Regions from separate parts of the Vibrio sp. STUT-A11 genome, predicted to be linked through region 4. Evidence: predicted binding sites of a transcription regulator. Region 4 holds the regulator's gene; each other region holds the start of a gene.
What was found. The regulator PurR, encoded in region 4, represses purine synthesis genes. The targets are predictions, from matches to a motif close to TNANGNAAACGTTTNCNTNA.
Positions count from the first base shown of each region.

Region 1 (4,721 bases), 180 kb from region 4:
TGAAGTGCACTTGTTCGACTATAAGGTGGATATGTTAGCTGAGGGCTTGGATTTATGGGTAACCAACAATGAACACTTGCCCGAGGGGTACATTGCCCAGCGATTAACGGATTGCCAGTTTGTTGTCGCGGCGTCCCCAGACTACCTGCTTAAACATGATAAGCCAGTGGAACCTGACGATCTATCTTTGCACAACTGCCTGATCTACAGAAGCTGGGAGCGTGATTACACCGGATGGGCATTTACAAAAGACCAGCAGGAACTAAATGTAAAAGTTTCTGGTAACTATTCTGTGGATCTTGCTGAAGCGGTTCGCGACGCTGCAATCGCAGGGTGGGGAATTGCTTATCTCGCGACGTATTTGCTTGGCGATGAATTCAGAACTGGGAAGCTAATTCAATTGCTCCCTGAATGGAAAGCCAGCCAGTCGATGCCTTTCTATGCGGTGTATCCGAGCCGACAGCACATGCCGAAAAAAATATCTGCGGTGATCAACTTTATAAAACAGAAGATCGGTAACCCTTGCCATTGGGATCAAAGATTAGCACCGTATATCTCCATTCCTAAGTCATGACGATTGTATATATAAGGTGATTTTTGTCGCAAAAATTTTTCTGAATCTATAAACAATTTTTCCATATGGAAATAATAACAAAAAGCAAACGTTTATCATTATTAAATTCAATGGCTTAATGTTTAGTTTGAATATTGACCACTGAAACTTTTCACACTGTTAACAACCTCAAGTTGCAGCATTTTGAGTCCGCTATACAATCCGACGCCTTTACCATTCCCCTTCTGTCGGACCCAATTTATGAACTCACTTATTGGTATCGTAGCCATACTCTTCGTAGCATGGCTACTTTCTACAAATAGAAAAAATATAAAGATCAGAACCGTCTCACTTGCCTTTGCCTTACAGGTATTGTTTGCACTATTGGTTCTGTATGTACCAGCAGGGCGAGACGCTCTAAACTCAGTGAGCAGCGTTGTATCGAACTTAATCAACTATGGTCAGGAAGGCATCGCGTTTTTATTCGGCAATTTGGCGACAGGCGGATTCACTTTCGCGATTAATGTTCTGGGCATCATCATTTTCTTCTCCTCGCTGATTGCTGGCCTTTATCACATTGGTATTATGCCAAGGATGATTAACTTTATCGGTGGTGGTATCCAAAAGCTGTTAGGCATTGGGCGTGCCGAGTCTTTATCTGCTACAGCCAATATCTTTGTTGGCACGATTGAAGCGCCATTAATGGTTAAGCCTTATTTAAAGCACATGACGGATTCACAGTTCTTTGCAGTAATGACTGGTGGGTTGGCTTCGGTTGCTGGTGGTACGTTGGTCGGCTATGCATCTTTGGGTGTAGACTTAAATTACCTGATCGCGGCGGCGTTTATGTCTGCTCCTGCCGGTTTGTTGATGGCTAAAATTCTGATGCCGGAAGACACAAACCAAGCTGATGAAATCGATCTTAGCCAAGTTGAAATCCCACGAGCAACCAATGTGGTCGAAGCTTTGGCAGATGGTGCGATGGCGGGTGTTCGTATCGCGGTTGCAGTTGGTGGCACGCTGTTGGCTTTCATCAGTGTGATTGCATTGCTTAACGGTATTTTGGGATGGTTTGGCGATCTTATTGGCACGCCATTAAGCTTCGAACTCGTTTTAGGCTACGTATTTGCGCCAGTTGCATGGCTGTTAGGTGTGCCATGGGCAGAGGCGATCACAGCAGGGTCTCTGATCGGGAATAAAATCGTAGTAAATGAGTTTGTTGCTTTTATTCAACTTGCAGAAGTGAAGTCGCAGCTAAGTGCCCATTCTCAAGCGATTGTGACTTTTGCACTATGTGGCTTTGCGAACATCTCAAGCATGGCAATGCTCATTGGTGGTTTGGGCTCATTGGTGCCAGAGAAGCGTGCGTTCGTGTCTAAGCATGGATTCCGCGCGATTGTCGCAGGTGTGATGGCGAACTTGATGAGTGCATCCATTGCCGGTGTGATTTTGAGTCTTTAACGATTTAGACTAAATTTACACCACATAAAGAAAAAAGGCTCCTTATCCAGGAGCCTTTTTCGTACTTAGTATTCTGCCATTACTTTTCAGTATGGAACTGCTCACAAGCCAGCATAGTATTTTCAATCAGGCTTGCTACTGTCATTGGGCCAACGCCACCCGGTACTGGAGTAATGAAGCTCGCGCTTTCACGTGCTTTATCGTATTCCACGTCGCCAACCAGCTTACCAGAGTCAAGACGGTTGATACCTACATCGACAACCACAGCGCCTTTCTTAATCCATTCGCCAGGAATGAAGTTTGGTTTACCTACAGCAACAACGACAACGTCAGCTTGACGAACGTAGCTCTCCAAGTCTTTAGTAAAGCGGTGACAGGTCGTCGTTGTACAGCCGGCCAATAGCAGCTCAAGTGTCATTGGACGACCAACGATATTTGAAGCTCCAACTACCACCGCGTGCTTACCACGAAGATTAATATTGTAGCGGTCGAGCAGGGTAATAATACCTTTCGGCGTACAAGAGCGTAGTTTAGGGATACGCTGAGCAAGACGACCTACGTTATAAGGGTGGAAGCCATCCACGTCTTTCTCTGGATGAATACGCTCTAAAACATGAGTGCTATCAATTCCAGCAGGAAGTGGAAGCTGAACTAAAATGCCATCAATTTCGTTGTCATTGTTCAACTCATCGATCAACGCTAGCAATTCTGCTTCAGTGGTTGATGCCGGAAGGTCAAAAGACTTGGAAACAAAACCCACTTCTTCACAAGCGCGGCGCTTACTGCCCACGTAAACTTGAGAAGCTGGGTCTTCACCAACTAGAACAACTGCAAGACCAGGGGCGCGTAATCCAGCTTCAACGCGAGCTTTTACACGTGCTGCAACTTCAGAACGAACAGTTTGGGAAATGAGAGTCCCATCTATATTTTGAGCAGTCATGACTTTCCTTATAAATTTTAGAAGGCAGATAATCTGCGGCGCATTGTCGCAGAATTTCTATTTAACATCCATACGCAAACGTTTGCCCTGGGTCGTTTTTGAGCATCTACTGCTTCAGTGACCTTTTTTTAGGCATTCAGATCAGAATGTTACTAAAAGCCGTTGATTTACCCATTTTAACTCGTATAATCCTTTCCCTGTAGCGCGCCCTTAGCTCAGCTGGATAGAGCACGTCCCTTCTAAGGATGTGGTCATAGGTTCGAATCCTATAGGGCGTGCCATTTATTCAAAAGCCCCGATAACTCGATGAGTTGTCGGGGCTTTGTCGTTTATACCGCTAAAAAGTTGCACCGCCATCGACTCTTAAATCATGCATGGTGATATGCCCTGATTTGTTGCTGAGTAGAAACTCGATCGCATTGGTGATGTCTTTGGTTTCGGCTATTTTATTCAACGGGATGCCAATACGATGCGATTCCAGGTTGCCGCGAATCGTTTCTTTTTCACCGTAAGACTCATTCCACATTTGCTCCTGCATTGGAGTTCTGGTTGACCCCGGACTGACAATATTGCAGCGAATACCATGTTCAGCCAACTCTAGCCCCAAACACTGTATCCACATGTGGAGCCCGGCTTTAGATGTGCAGTAAGCAGACATATTGCTTCTTGGAGTATCGGCTGCATTTGAACCTACCGCTACGATAGCGCCTTTTTTCCCGCTTTTAACTAATAACTTAGCCATAGATTGGGTTAAAAGCAGAGTACCTTTTAGGTTTACATCCAGTGTTTTGTTCAAGGCATCCAAAGGCAGGTCAAGAACAGGGGAAAGGTGTAAGGTGCCTGCACAGGTCGCAATATATTCAGGAATGAGTTTGTCCTTTTCTAAACGTTGGCAGGCTGATTGGATAGATTCAGGACTTGCCAGATCAAATGGCAAAAAGGTTGTTTTGACTTGTTGTTCGTCAGGAATCGAACTCATCAAATTCATTAGCGTCTGTTCACTAACATCACAGGCAATCACGTGTGCGCCTTGCGCTAACAAACTTTTAGCGCAGGCTAGGCCTATTCCCTGACCAGCGCCAGTAACCAGACACAACTTACCGTGGAATTCTGAACGGTTTTCATTCATCTAAACATCCTTTTCGTGATACAGATTTTAAATTTGATTTGTGAAAATGATAATTATTTTTGTTATCGTTGTCACCTTGTTAACTAGGAAATGATTAAGTCATGAGTAAAGTAGGGCGAAAAGTAAAACCGTGGCTATTAAGCCTGGGATTAGTGAGTTTGGCTGGCTGTGAATATTTGCCTCATTATGCCAAGGTCGATTTAGCGCAACAGCAAGTCGTCCAAGTTGTAGAGCAAGCAAAAGTTGCAGATGATGTCATTATGCAGGCATTTGAAACGCATCACTTGGTTGCGATTGGCGATTATCACTGGAACGAGGCGTTTATTCGTTATGCTACCAAATTAGTGTCTAAACCAGCGTTTTCCGAGCAAGTGAATCATGTGGTGGTGGAGTTTGGCAATGCTAAATACCAATCGGTTTTAGATGATTATCTCGCAGGAGAGGAGGTCAGTGAGAGCCAACTGAATACGATGCTAAGAGGATCGTTGTACTTTATGGCTTGGATGCCAGATGTCTACCGAGACTTTTTCAAAGCCATAAAACAGCGCAACGAAGCTTTACCTGAGGGCAAGAAAATTCAAGTGCATCTGGCGGAAGCGCCTTTTGACTGGGATGAAATGCAGGACGTTAAAGTTTGG
Region 1 is NZ_AP026763.1:2,424,731-2,429,451, reverse strand. Features, by position in the region: gene OO774_RS11330 (LysR family transcriptional regulator) at 1-574, shown strand, start outside; gene OO774_RS11325 (NupC/NupG family nucleoside CNT transporter) at 815-2,014, shown strand; gene folD (bifunctional methylenetetrahydrofolate dehydrogenase/methenyltetrahydrofolate cyclohydrolase FolD) at 2,094-2,954, opposite strand; tRNA gene OO774_RS11315 (tRNA-Arg) at 3,159-3,235, shown strand; gene OO774_RS11310 (2,3-dihydro-2,3-dihydroxybenzoate dehydrogenase) at 3,292-4,083, opposite strand; gene OO774_RS11305 (hypothetical protein) at 4,185-4,721, shown strand, end outside.
Region 1: folD (bifunctional methylenetetrahydrofolate dehydrogenase/methenyltetrahydrofolate cyclohydrolase FolD) is a predicted target of PurR. The motif match lies at 3,025-3,044, and genes of this name have one in related genera.

Region 2 (4,721 bases), 250 kb from region 4:
ACCTCCATTTAGCGTACCAGTGAATGAAATCGAACAGTTATTCTCGGGCTACAAAGTGACTTGCCTGAACGTGGACGAAGCGGATGAAAATCACCCGAAAATTGCTAAGCAAGGCTTAAGTCGTTTTTCTGAAGAAGTGTATTTGATTGAAGCGTCTTAAATATTGATCTTAGGATAATGGCGCACCGCTATTTTAGCTAATGCTCATCGCTTAACGGCCATCATAATCGGGTCATTCCAGCGAGCCATAGCGAGACTAGGAATCTATTATCAGCGAGCTAAAACAATATAGGAATTATTTTGGCGACAGAGTGCTCGGATAGAAGATTCTGAATCATGCTCCTTCGTCGCTGTCCAGAATGACGGATGATAATACCGTTCGCTGTTAAACGAACGGTATTAAGCTGATATAGCTGCGCTTTTTTGCTATTTCAGGCCGTCACAAAGGACTTAGTAAACGATGTTTACCTTCGATGCATTTGCTACCGCATCTTGAACGGACTCTTCTGTGCTGTTTCGACGAGTCACAACAACACCCAAGCGGCGGCGACCGTCGATTTCTGGCTTACCAAATAGACGAACTTGCGTTTGTGGCTGCGTTAAAGCGTCAGCTAAATTATCAAAACGAATGTTGGTAGAAGTACCCTGACCAAGAATGACTGCTGATGCAGAAGGGCCGTACTGGACAATGTTGTTGATTGGCATGCCGGTAAATGCACGAACGTGAAGTGCAAACTCAGACATTTCCTGAGAAATCAGGGTGACCAATCCTGTGTCGTGTGGGCGAGGCGAAACCTCGTTGAAGATCACTTGGTCACCTTTCACAAACAACTCTACACCGAAAATGCCATAGCCACCTAATGCATTGACGACTTTTTCCGCTGCATATTGCGCGGCTTTTACTGCATTTTCTGACATTGCTTGAGGCTGCCATGACTCGCGGTAGTCACCATCTTCTTGACGGTGACCGATTGGTGCGCAGAAGTGTACGCCATCAACCGCACGAACGGTTAGTAAGGTTATCTCGTAATCAAAGTCGATAAAGCCTTCAACAATGACACGACCAGCACCAGTGCGGCCACCTTCTTGAGCGTAGTTCCATGCTTTTTCAATATCAGCTTCTGATTTAATGACACTCTGGCCTTTACCAGACGAGCTCATCACTGGCTTAACGACGCAAGGGGTGCCGACGAACTCGACGGCTGCTTTAAAGTCATCGTAGTTGTCTGCAAATCGGTAAGGGGAGGTAGTAAGCTCAAGCTCTTCAGCAGCTAAACGACGAATACCTTCACGGTTCATCGTAAGTTTAGTTGCCTTAGCCGTTGGAACGACATTCAGACCTTTTGCTTCAAGCTCGACTAGCTTCTCGGTTGCAATAGCTTCAATTTCAGGAACAACATAAGCGGGTTGCTCTTTATTGATGATTTCTTCTAATGCTTGACCATCCAGCATATCAAGCACATAGCTGCGGTGAGCGACTTGCATTGCAGGTGCATTCGCATAACGGTCACAAGCAATGACTTCCAGGCCCAGACGTTGACATTCAATTGCGACTTCTTTACCAAGCTCGCCAGAGCCTAAAAGTAATACACGAGTAGCATTTGCGCTGGTTGCAGTACCGAACATATCGTTCCCTTACAAAATAAAGTGATGAGACAGAATTTGCAGGGGATCATACTGAATTTTTACCGTAAAGCAAACGTTTGCGTGTGGTTTTTTGCTAATAAAAAAGCTCTACATCATGTAGAGCTTTCAGCGACATCATTATGTAAATTACACGTTAACGAAACTTAGTGGAATGTCGGGATTCAACGCTTCTAACGTTGATTGCGTATCAGCAAGATGACTGATCTTACCTTCTGAATTCTCCACTAAAGCGGCCGCTTTGATGTTATCAAAGGTTTCACCCGCCAGTAGTACCTGAATCAAAGCAACTTGAAGAGGAGGAAGGCTAGGGTTAAACGCCGCATTCTCTGCATAAGCGCCTTGGAAAACGCGACCATCAGCAAGCTCTAACGCCAAGCCACTGAGGTTATTAGTGTAAGGGGCATGGCTCATGTTCATCGCATCGACGGCTTTTAGAATTAGCACATCGTTATCTTCACATTCGAATTGATGCTTAACTTCAGCCATTAAGCCAGATTTGATACCCAAATCGGCCGGGCCAAATGCTTCAGGCAGATATTCATGTAACGATTTTTCTTCACGCTCTGGCAATTGGACTTTTAACTCTTTCGCTGTAGACAGCTCGTTCATGAACTGACGACAGTGGCCACAAGGACTAAAGTTAATCGTGATGTCTTTAACACCGCGTTCGCCCTTCATCCAGGCGTGGCTGATTGCAGATTGTTCTGCGTGAACAGTTTGACCAAGTTGAACACCAAGGAACTCCATGTTTGCGCCGAAGTAGAGACGGCCTGAAAGCCCGCGAACAATGGCACCAACATAAAACTCAGAAATAGGCGCGTAAGAATAAGCAGCGGCAAAAGGAAGCAGAGCAACACGCAGCTCTTTGTCAGATAGAGCGGTAGCAGACAGTAACTGCTCAAACTGCTGTACTGAAAGAGTAGCATCAAAATCGTCGGCTAAAATGATAGGAGCAAGTTGGTTTGAAAGTGCTTCTGGTGCGCTTGCTAGCGCTTGTTCAATGCGACTTTTCATGTTGAATCCTTGTTATTGCATGGACAGTTATTCTATGCAAAGTGGAGAAACGTACCGTGCTTTAGATCACATTAAATGATGTAACTAAAATTCACGTTACATATTTAGAGTGAGGTCACACATGTATTCGATTGCACAGGCGTTGAATGTTACTTCGATCTCTTAAATATATTAACTCACACTCATATCGACAAGTAATGGGTAGTTGAGAGTCGCTTCTATTTATTCCACAAGAGGTTGCCTAGGTTGTGAATGGACTTCAATCTTTAGAAGGAGAGTAGGAGAGAATAGAGGATGACCTGCCCAGATAATAGGCAGGCCGAAAAGCATTTCTTATTGATATAACCAGACAGCTAGTGCAAAAAAGCTCGGAGCCAGAACCGACGTAATAATACCGCACAACACTAATGCCAAAGACGAGAATGCTGCGTCTGCTGGTTGTTTCTCAACACACGTCGCAGTACCCAGTGCGTGGGACACCGTACCCATGGTTAAACCGCGGGCAATAGGATGTTTAATCCCAATCAGGTTGTAGATAGGGTAAGCCACAATCGCACCCAATAAGCCAACCAGAAGTACTAAAATCGCTGCAACTGCCGCTTCACCACCAAGATGGCTGGAGATTTCCATCGCAATAGGGGTGGTCACTGATTTACCAACCAAGCTCGCGATCAAACTTAACTCGGTGTGAAAAGCGACGGCGATGAGAGTTGCCGTCATCATCGACATAACACTGCCCAGAACACAAGCGAAGGTAATGATGCGCCAGTTTGCTCTGATCTGAGGAAGCTGCTCATATAACGGGTAAGCTAGCGCCACAACGGCTGGTTGTAGCAGGAAACTAAACACTTCGTTGTCGGCGTAGTAAGTGTCAAACGGCACGTTCAAGTAGGTCAACAACGGAATAATGACCGCAATACAAATAAGCAGTGGGTTAACAATTGGGTGGTTCGCTTTAATCGCAATCTGACGTGCAACAAGGAAAACAACAATAGTGAGTAAAATCCACATATTAGTGTTTCTCCTTTAGCAAATAATCCAGCAGCCATGCGAGACTCACCAGCACAATCAATGTGCCGCCGACCGCACTGGCAAGAATGGGTAGTGCGTTGGCGAAAAGCATGTCGAAGTGATCCATCAGGCCAACACTAACTGGAACGAACAATAAGATCATGTAGCGAATAAACAGAGTTGCGCCAGTTTTCACCCACTCAACTTTGACAAGTCCGGTTGCCATAGAAAGGAACAACAGGATCATGCCGATAACACTGCCTGGGACGGAAGTGTCAGTAAATCTTTGAATAGTAACTCCAATCCCAAGTGCTCCCATGATGAGAAAGAGGGAAACGAGCAATTGGGTCAGTTGTAATAATCGATTTTTTATCATTTTGGCAGCATATAAAAACGACAAGTGCACCATACGGTGCCCTTGTTTAAGTAAGAAATTAAGAGGCTAGGCTCTCGACGTAACGATAAACGGATTTTAATAGTGCTATTTTCTTTTCGTCACTTTCATGTTCGTGAACTAAGTTTTCTAAATTCAGCATATACTCTTCGATTTGGCTTTCAAACACTTCACGGCAGTGCTGTGCCCAACGTCTTTGTTCCTGTTCGTCTAGCGTGCCAGGGAAGTTTCGAGCACGGTAACGGAACAACAGTGGTTTAATGCGTTTGTCATCGAATTCAATATCGAGCGCCGCCAAATTGTTCGGATCGGTTTCACGAATAATATCCATTGCAGCGCGATCCGCAGGTGAGAAGAACCCATCGTAAAGCTGAGTATCCACATCATCACTTTTTTCAAATGTACGCTCAACAGAAAACAGGCTGATCAGTTTTTCACGAATCTCTGGATGCTGACGTAACAAAGCCAGGTTGTTCAAACACTGTTGACGGTCAATACCGATAGACTCTGCGTTTTCAGCGGTCAGCGTCTTCGCAGGTGCCAGAATTGGGCACTTATTCAAGTGAACAAGTTTAACTGGCACAGGCAGCAAATCACCGAGATCTTCTCGCTTGGTGTACAACCTTTCGTGCAGCTCTTCTGCAGACAGCTCTAG
Region 2 is NZ_AP026763.1:1,995,883-2,000,603, reverse strand. Features, by position in the region: gene OO774_RS09470 (thiopurine S-methyltransferase) at 1-160, shown strand, start outside; gene purT (formate-dependent phosphoribosylglycinamide formyltransferase) at 451-1,626, opposite strand; gene cdd (cytidine deaminase) at 1,774-2,661, opposite strand; gene OO774_RS09455 (LrgB family protein) at 2,995-3,672, opposite strand; gene OO774_RS09450 (CidA/LrgA family protein) at 3,674-4,048, opposite strand; gene sbcB (exodeoxyribonuclease I) at 4,107-4,721, opposite strand, start outside.
Region 2: purT (formate-dependent phosphoribosylglycinamide formyltransferase) is a predicted target of PurR. The motif match lies at 1,692-1,711, and genes of this name have one in related genera.

Region 3 (4,721 bases), 380 kb from region 4:
TGGCTCAACGTACTGGATAGACATATCCCATGGCTGCTCGATCCAAGTATCTTGCTCAATATCAACAACGTAGTCGTCTAGAAGCTCTTTGCCTGACGGCTTAGCACATACAGCAATCATTTTTGCTTTTGGATACATTTCACGCAATTGACGCGCAGTATCACCACTATCTACTAGGTCTTCAACGATTAGGTAACCTTCACCGTCACCTTCTGGTGCTTTAAGTACAGACATATCACGCTGATGGTCATGGTCGTAACTTGAAATACAAATAGTATCAACGTAACGAATGCCCAGTTCGCGAGCCAGAATTGCACCAGGGACCAGACCGCCACGGCTTACTGCCCAGATACCCTTCCACTGCTCAGCTGGCATTTGCTTCTCAGCCAGTTCACGACAGTAAGTCTGCATCGCATCCCAAGTGATAATGAATTTTTTACTCATTGTAATAACCTAATAATTTAAAAATATGTATCCCCAATAATTAGTGAAAATGACGGATAAGCGATCTATTCACTAAGCTCTCAAAATAAATCTGAGGCGGGGTTTAAAGCAGCGCAAACGATTATTCTACCGAAAGCTAATATTAATACCAATGGTGATATCAAATTTCTCTACATCGAGCGTAGAAACTTCCATTTCAGTAAAGAAAATTAAAATAAAAAAGCCAGCGCAAACTCGTGTTGGCACTGGCTTAGAACTGAATAGAATTAACCTACAAGGTATTTGACGATGAAGATAGCTGACATCACCCAAACACTCAGCGATACATCACGACCTTTACCACTGAAGAGCTTGATAGCAGAGTAAGCGATAAAGCCTAGTGTAATACCTTCCGCAATAGAGAAAGTAAGTGGCATAACAAGACAAGTAACAACCACTGGTGATGCCTCAGTCAGGTCACGCCAATCGATACTTACTAAGCCAGACAGCATCAGGATCGCTACGTAGAATAGAGCACCTGATGTTGCGTATGCTGGAATCATACCTGCAAGAGGTGAAAAGAATAGAGCCAGTAGGAACAGCACGCCCACAACAACAGCCGTCAGACCAGTACGACCACCAGCAGCGACACCAGCCACACTTTCAATGTAAGAAGTGGTGTTTGATGTACCCAGTAGAGCACCTACAGAAGTTGCTGTTGAATCAGCTAGTAGCGCTTTATTCAGGCGAGGAATGTTACCGTTTTCGTCTGTTAGACCTGCCTTTTGAGAAACGCCAACCAGCGTACCCGCAGTATCGAACAAGTCTACAAATAGGAAAGCAAACACAACAGAGATCATGCCAACTTCAAACAAGCCAGAGAAATCTAGTTGTAAGAACGTAGGAGCAATACTTGGTGGTGTCGACATCACACCGCCCCACTGCACATCACCGAAAAGTAGGCCTAGTGCAGTCACACCTAGAATTGCAATCATTACCGCTCCCTTCACACCACGGTGAACAAGCGAAATAGTCAGGAAGAAACCGATTGCGGCTAAAACAGATGGTAGCGAGGTAATATTACCCATCGAAACCAGAGTCGCTGGGTTATCAACCACGATGCCTGCATTTTTAAGTGCAATAAAAGCAAGGAACAAACCAATACCTGCCGAAATGCCGGTACGTAATGAGTGAGGAATTGAGTTGATGATCCATTCACGAATCTTGAACACACTTAATAGAATGAACAAAATACCGGAAACAAATACAGCAGCCAATGCCACTTGCCATGTGTAACCCATTCCCAATACAACAGAGTAAGTGAAGAATGCGTTAAGCCCCATTCCCGGAGCCTGTGCGATTGGGTAGTTAGCTACCAAACCCATAATGAAACAGCCAACAGCAGCAGCAAGACAGGTGGCGACAAAAATAGCACCACGATCCATGCCTGTGTCAGCAAGGATAGCTGGGTTTACAAAAATAATGTAAGCCATGGTCAGGAAGGTAGTAACACCTGCGATGATCTCAGTGCGCACATTAGTGCCATTTTCACTGAGCTTAAAGAGCCTTTCGAGCATGATCGAGTCCTGTTAAAGGTAAAAAAGTAAACGGTTGCGTAATCGATTGGTGTGAATTATAAAGTTATCAAATAGTAAATTCCAGATAGAATCTTCACTCTAAATGGATTTTTTTGCAGGATATGAAACCCATTCGCTAGGATTTTTTACACTGGGAAAAATTAAAGCTTAAGAAACAATAACTAGCAAATTCAGACGTAATACTCACAAAGAATACAAACTGAACAATGTTCTAAACTTTCACATCGAAAGCTCGATTTCTAGTTATCTTTTTGAGCGTATTGCGTGAAGATATTGCATTAGACAGGACAAGTGATAAAGGAATTGACACTTAGTGATGATTTTTTAGACAAGCCACGAAAAAGAACATAAAAAAACGCCACTCGAAATGAGTGGCGGCGAATCATGTCAGAACTATTACTGAAATAAAATTCCAAATTATAGGGGTGAACAAACTGTTCAAGTCACATGCGTTGACGACTTACTTAGTAGCCAAAGCTTGTTGGGTATACAAAGCTACCGGTATATACAGATTTAGTATTCCAGAACATTGTACTTGGTAAACCTTTCATAACTATCACCTTCTTAATCAATTAATGCAGTCGTTGATTCTCAGTTCCTTGGAGGCGATTAACGGACTCATCCTTTGAGCATTTTATTCTTCTCTCTGAAGATGGTTATAAATATACCACCAAGAAATTTTATTACAACTCTTTTAGTGATTTGAATCACAAAAATTACCACAAACAGAGTATAAACTGCGATTCATGTAACTAAATTACACATTTATAAATAAGAACATGACGTAATATGTCCAAAACAACATAAAGTCATGCTTCTCATTCATAAACTGTGACAATCCATAAAGAAATCCTTAGGTCGGCGACTACTCGTCGCCCTCTTCAGGTGGTATCCTTGAGCTAACTAAGCCAGATATAAATAGCGATTTATGCTAATCATTTGCAATTATTGCAACAACATATCTGGAAATATAGATAAAAAGGAGCTTTCCGTGTCTGAATTCCACTCTGAAATCAGTACTTTGTCACCCAGCCTACTTTGGCGCTTTTTCGATAAGATTTGTTCGATCCCTCATCCATCCAAGCATGAGGAAGCGCTAGCACAATACATTATCAGTTGGGCAACCGAGCAAGGTTTTGACGTACGCCGTGATCCTACTGGTAACGTCTTCATCAAAAAGCCAGCCACTCCAGGTATGGAAAACAAAAAAGGTGTAGTTCTGCAAGCGCACATCGACATGGTGCCGCAAAAGAACGAAGACACTGACCACGACTTTACTACCGATCCGATTCAGCCATACATCGATGGCGAATGGGTAACCGCAAAAGGTACGACACTTGGCGCTGACAACGGCATTGGCATGGCATCGTGTCTAGCGGTTCTTGCCTCTACTGAGATCAAACATGGCCCGATTGAAGTTCTTCTGACCATTGATGAAGAAGCTGGTATGACAGGTGCATTCGGGCTTGAGTCAGGCTGGTTAGAAGGTGAGATCCTGCTAAACACAGACTCTGAGCAAGAAGGTGAAGTCTACATGGGTTGTGCTGGCGGTATCGACGGTGCAATGACATTCGATATCACTCGTGATGCGATCCCAGCAGGCTTTGTTACTCGCCAACTAACACTAAAAGGCTTAAAAGGCGGCCACTCTGGTTGTGATATTCACACGGGTCGCGGCAATGCCAACAAATTGCTGGGTCGCTTCCTTGCAGGTCACGCTCGTGAATTAGATCTTCGTTTGGTTGAATTCCGTGGTGGTAGCTTGCGTAATGCAATTCCTCGTGAAGCATTCGTCACTGTTGCACTTCCAGTAGAACACCAAGACAAACTTGCAGAGTTGTTCAACGACTACACAGAACTACTGAAAGCTGAGCTAGGTAAAGTAGAAACCGATATTGTTACTTTCAACGAAGAGATTGCAACTGACGTTCAAGCGCTTGCTTCTGCAGACCAACAACGCTTTATCGCGGCGCTTAATGCATGTCCAAACGGCGTTATTCGTATGAGTGACGAGATAGAAGGTGTCGTGGAAACCTCTTTGAACGTGGGTGTCATCACCACAGAAGAGAACAAAGTAACCGTACTGTGTCTAATCCGCTCACTGATTGATTCTGGCCGTAGCCAAGTGGTTGGTATGCTGCATTCCGTTGCAGAACTGGCTGGTGCTCAAATCGAGTTCTCAGGTGCCTACCCTGGCTGGAAACCAGATGCGGATTCAGAGATCATGGCAATCTTCCGCGATATGTACGAAGGTATCTACGGTCACAAACCAAACATCATGGTGATCCATGCAGGTCTGGAGTGTGGCCTGTTTAAAGAACCTTATCCTAATATGGACATGGTATCTTTTGGTCCTACGATCAAATTCCCTCACTCTCCTGACGAAAAGGTGAAGATCGATACCGTTCAGCTATTTTGGGATCAAATGGTCGCTCTTCTGCAAGCGATTCCTGAAAAAGCATAATCACTTATTGTGTGAAGATACGATAAGGTCAAGAAAGGGTGCAATCGCACCCTTTTTTCTTGCAAATGATGCTAGCTGATTACACACGCGTTTGTGCGTAGGCTGCCAACTCATCCATTGAAGTCTTAGCTACCACTTCACCATCAATGAAGTAAGTAACAAAGTCGCCTTCACGTACGCCAGTCAACATTGCTTTATCGCCATTACTGTACGTAATGTCCATTTGGATGGTGTTT
Region 3 is NZ_AP026763.1:2,624,823-2,629,543, forward strand. Features, by position in the region: gene tet(34) (oxytetracycline resistance phosphoribosyltransferase domain-containing protein Tet(34)) at 1-444, opposite strand, end outside; gene OO774_RS12355 (NCS2 family permease) at 711-2,000, opposite strand; gene OO774_RS12360 (aminoacyl-histidine dipeptidase) at 3,013-4,485, shown strand; gene OO774_RS12365 (DUF3332 domain-containing protein) at 4,565-4,721, opposite strand, start outside.
Region 3: OO774_RS12355 (NCS2 family permease) is a predicted target of PurR. The motif match lies at 2,023-2,042, and genes of this name have one in related genera.

Region 4 (4,721 bases):
GCTTGCGTGATATGGTAGGACAAACGCCGATGGTAGAACCTCAATAGCTCATGCGTCGAGTGCTTTACGTAAGGTAACTTTGAGAAACAAAAAAGGAGAGCAACGGCTAAATGCCGTTCGTTTAGTAGCTAACGGCATGTTTAAGTCTCCAGTCATCCTGAACAACGACGAAGGAGTGTGATTCAGGATCTAATTTCCGCGCACTTTATAGCCGAAATTATTTCATTAACAGCTCAGCGCGCTGCGATTAGATTCCTAGTCTCGCTTGAGCTCGCTGGAATGACACAGATAAAATCGTTACGCGATTGGCTTTAAGCTAGCGCTCTCCTTTTGTTGAGCTTGTTTTTTGGGTATTAATCCCCGGCAAACATGTAGCCTTCGCCATGAACCGTGACAAAAATTTGTGGGTTCTTGGGATCAAACTCCATCTTGGCACGCATACGCCTAATTAATACATCTATGGTACGGTCATTGGGCGCATCCACACGATGACTGATCATATTCAAAATACGCTCACGACTCAGCACTTGATTCGGATAAGACGACAACGCCACCAAAAGCTCGTATTCGGCTTTGGTTAGTTTTACTGGCTCACCATTGCGGCTCAACGCTCGACGTTGAATATCAAACGTCCACTCGCCAAAACGAACAATATGTTGCTCGTTGGTTTCGTTTGTCTTGCTTGTCCCATTGCGTGCGGTCGAAATACGCCACAGCAAGTTTTTAACGCGAACTAATAACTCACGAAGTTCAAAAGGCTTGGTGACGTAATCGTCAGCCCCCATTTCCAGGCCAACAATTTTGTCGATGCTATCCGTGCGTCCTGTAACTAATATGATACCAATATCCGATTGGCTGCGTAATTCGCGCGTAAGCATCAGGCCGTCTTCACCCGGCAAATTAATATCCAGCATGATAAGATCAACATCGCCAGCTTGCAGTACCTCACGCATTTGCGTGCCACTCTCTGCTTCACTGACTATATAACCTTCATTTTGAAAATAACCCGCTAGCTTACTACGCGTTACAACATCATCTTCTACGACTAATACGTGATAGCTCATTTACACCACTTTCTGTCATTGATCATTCGAGATGTATTCTATTCATAACTATTAACATTTCTAGTCATAGGCGGACTAAAAAGCAAGATTTAGTGATTTTGTTGATTCAAAACAAGCTTACCAAGCCCTGTTAACAAATGGACATATTTCTCTATAAAACATCATAGTTATAGTTACTGCTGTTCATTTTAATTGATTACACTTAAAGGATATCTGAATTTGATTTTGTGGTGCCAGAAATAGAGCATCATTCAGGAGCCTAAAATGCAAGAAGTGAAAGCTTTTAATGAAAAACGTGCCGAAATTTACTGGTGGTTTTCTAGCTTATTCGCCAAAGAACTAACAGACAAAGAATTGGAGACTTACCATAGTGTCGAAATTCGTAGCTTTTTGGCGGGCTTAGGTGAAAATGAATCTCTCAAGCCCTCGATAGATAACCTTGTAGACGCACTGAACCGCCTACAAGACCGCGCAGATGCTCAGCTAGAGCTTGCTGCGGACTTTTGTGAGCTGTTCTTAAAAACCGAAAAGTACGGTGCGCTTCCCTACGCTTCTATGTACATTGGCGAATCTGGTTTGCTCAATGACAAGCCAGCAGAAGAGATGGAAAAGTTGATGGCTGAGTATGGTGTCCAAGTTGACGACAATCTAAAAGAACCAGCCGACCACTTAGCGGTAGAACTGGACTTCTTGGGTAACATGATCATCCGCTCTAATGAGTTTGAACAAGAAAAACATATGGAAGCAGCCTTCGTTAAACAAAATGCATTTATCGAAGGTCAACTCATGTCTTGGTTACCACAATTCTCGCAAAAGTGTCAGCAATTGGATGACTTTGGCTTCTACGCCAGCGTCGCGCAACTATTAATTGCATTTTGTAAACTGGACAGCGCTTACCTTCTTGGTGAATAATTGCCGCCTGTTTTAGGGAGCCTGGCTATTAGGTTCCCTATTTTTTATTCGTTAACTATTAAAATTGTTCCAAGCGCTCGCTTTCTAGCAATCAAAATGTGACTTCAGAGACACAAAACCATTGCTGAAATTATTGCCAGCCTGCTCGCATAGGGCTAAAATGTGAACGCAAACGATTAAATATGATTTTATGTAAACCGCTGAAATAAAGCGGTTTTTGTGTTTTCTTAATAGGTTGATGACCTTTCTTCACTCGGTTGAAGAAAATGAGCATTATCGACCGCTGTTGCTACTTACCCTCTACCGACTTCGGAGTAACCACTGCTAAACAGACTCAGCGCCATTGTTAATGTTGCGCTAAGTTTACACAAACACTCAGCACTAGGTTTATCTTCCACGGTATATTAGTAGCTCGATACAGGACACCATTTATGGCCACTATAAAAGACGTTGCTCGATTAGCCGGCGTTTCTACCACCACTGTTTCGCACGTTATCAACAAAACGCGCTTTGTTGCAGAAGCAACGCAAGAAAAAGTAATGAAAGCGGTTGATGAGCTTAACTATGCACCAAGTGCGGTTGCTCGTAGCTTAAAATGTAACTCAACGCGAACTATCGGTATGTTGGTAACGCAATCTACCAACCTATTCTTCTCTGAAGTTATCGATGGTGTAGAAAGTTACTGCTACCGCCAAGGCTACACACTTATCTTGTGTAACACTGGTGGTATTTATGAAAAGCAACGAGATTACATTCGCATGCTCGCCGAAAAGCGTGTCGATGGCATACTGGTGATGTGTTCCGACCTGACAGAAGAGCTGAAGCAAATGCTTGACCGTCACGCTGATATTCCAAAAGTAGTCATGGATTGGGGTCCAGAAAGCTCGCAAGCAGACAAAATCATGGATAACTCAGAGGAAGGCGGTTACATCGCGACTAAGTATCTGATTGATAACGGTCATACCGATATTGCTTGTTTAAGTGGTCACTTTGAAAAACTCGCATGCCAAGAGCGGATTGCTGGATTCCGTCGAGCAATGGCAGAAGCAAACCTACCGGTAAACGAAGACTGGTTTTTTGAAGGTAACTTTGAATGTGATACCGCTGTTTTGGTCGCAGACAAAATTACCGCAATGGCAAAACGCCCAACAGCCGTATTCTGTTTCAATGACACCATGGCGTTGGGTCTCATGAGCCGTCTACAACAGAATGGCATTAAGATTCCTGACGAGGTATCCGTCATCGGTTACGACAATATCGAGTTGGCAGAATACTTTTCGCCACCGCTAACAACGATCCACCAACCAAAGCGTCGTGTCGGTAAAAATGCCTTCGAGATTCTGCTTGAACGTATTAAAGACAAAGAACACGAAAAACGCATTTTTGAAATGCAGCCAGAGTTGGTCGTTCGAAATACAGTGAAAAAACTCAATTAATGACCAGTAAGCGCTCACCTGAGCGCTTATTTTTTGTCCGGAAAAATAACTTTATCACCCTTTTGTTCACTTTAGTCAGCAAACGCTTTATAAGTTACTGTTTTTTTTAAACACGATCCACCTCACATCGCCTCAAACTTGTGCTCAGCCTTCAATCTCAAATACGAAACTAAACCCATAAAACATGGTCGTTTTATTGAAGCAATATCACAATTTGATCTCTGAAATGTGATGTTAATTCAAGATAAAAAGTATTCTCTACCTGTCACGCACAGGGCAAACCATCCGAAAGGGTGGGACGCAAAGCTTCCGGCCTTAACCATTCGATAAATGGAAGGTAGCGGGGTTACCGATGGCAAATATGCATATAATGAGTTTACCCTTTAATGACATTGTGCTTGCATGTATTTGCTACTCTCTCGGACCTGACTTTTGGTGGCGTAATATTAATTACACCGAGATAACACATCATGGATAAACCGATACTCAAAGATTCTATGAAGCTATTTGAGGCACTTGGTACGATCAAGTCGCGCTCAATGTTTGGTGGCTTCGGACTTTTCGCTGATGAAACGATGTTTGCACTGGTTGTGAATGATCAACTTCATATACGAGCAGACCAACAAACTTCATCTAACTTCGAGAAGCAAGGACTAAAACCGTACGTTTACAAGAAACGTGGTTTCCCGGTCGTTACTAAGTACTATGCGATTTCCGACGACTTATGGGAATCCAGTGAACGCTTGATAGAAGTAGCGAAGAAGTCGTTAGAACAAGCCAATTTAGAAAAAAAGCAGCAAGCCAGTAGTAAACCTGACAGGTTGAAAGATCTACCCAATTTACGACTAGCGACAGAACGAATGCTTAAGAAAGCTGGTATTAAATCAGTAGAACAACTTGAGGAAACTGGCGCATTAGGCGCTTACAAAGCGATACGTGATACGCACTCCGCAAAAGTAAGCATTGAGTTGCTATGGGCTTTAGAAGGGGCGATTAACGGCACTCATTGGAGCGTTGTTCCCCAATCTCGAAGGGAAGAGCTAAAAAGTGCGCTCTCTTAGCCGAAAGAGATAAACCTTTTCGATGTATAAAAACCGCAGTTTCGACTGCGGTTTTTTTTGAAATTTTTTCCAGCCTCAAACTGTCTGTTATTTTGTATATCAAATGATTGTTATGAGTACCATATTTAACTACTGGTACCTGTTAACGTTTTAGAGCAAGGCTGTTCTTCTGGAGTACGACAATGAATAAAAAACTGGTTTTTGGGTTAATACTGCTGTTAACGATAATTTTATTAGCCGTTAACTTT
Region 4 is NZ_AP026763.1:2,248,225-2,252,945, forward strand. Features, by position in the region: gene elyC (envelope biogenesis factor ElyC) at 1-47, shown strand, start outside; gene torR (two-component system response regulator TorR) at 354-1,064, opposite strand; gene torD (molecular chaperone TorD) at 1,329-1,976, shown strand; gene purR (HTH-type transcriptional repressor PurR) at 2,408-3,412, shown strand; cyclic di-GMP riboswitch class I at 3,678-3,766, shown strand; gene OO774_RS10570 (TfoX/Sxy family DNA transformation protein) at 3,883-4,473, shown strand; gene OO774_RS10575 (TVP38/TMEM64 family protein) at 4,656-4,721, shown strand, end outside.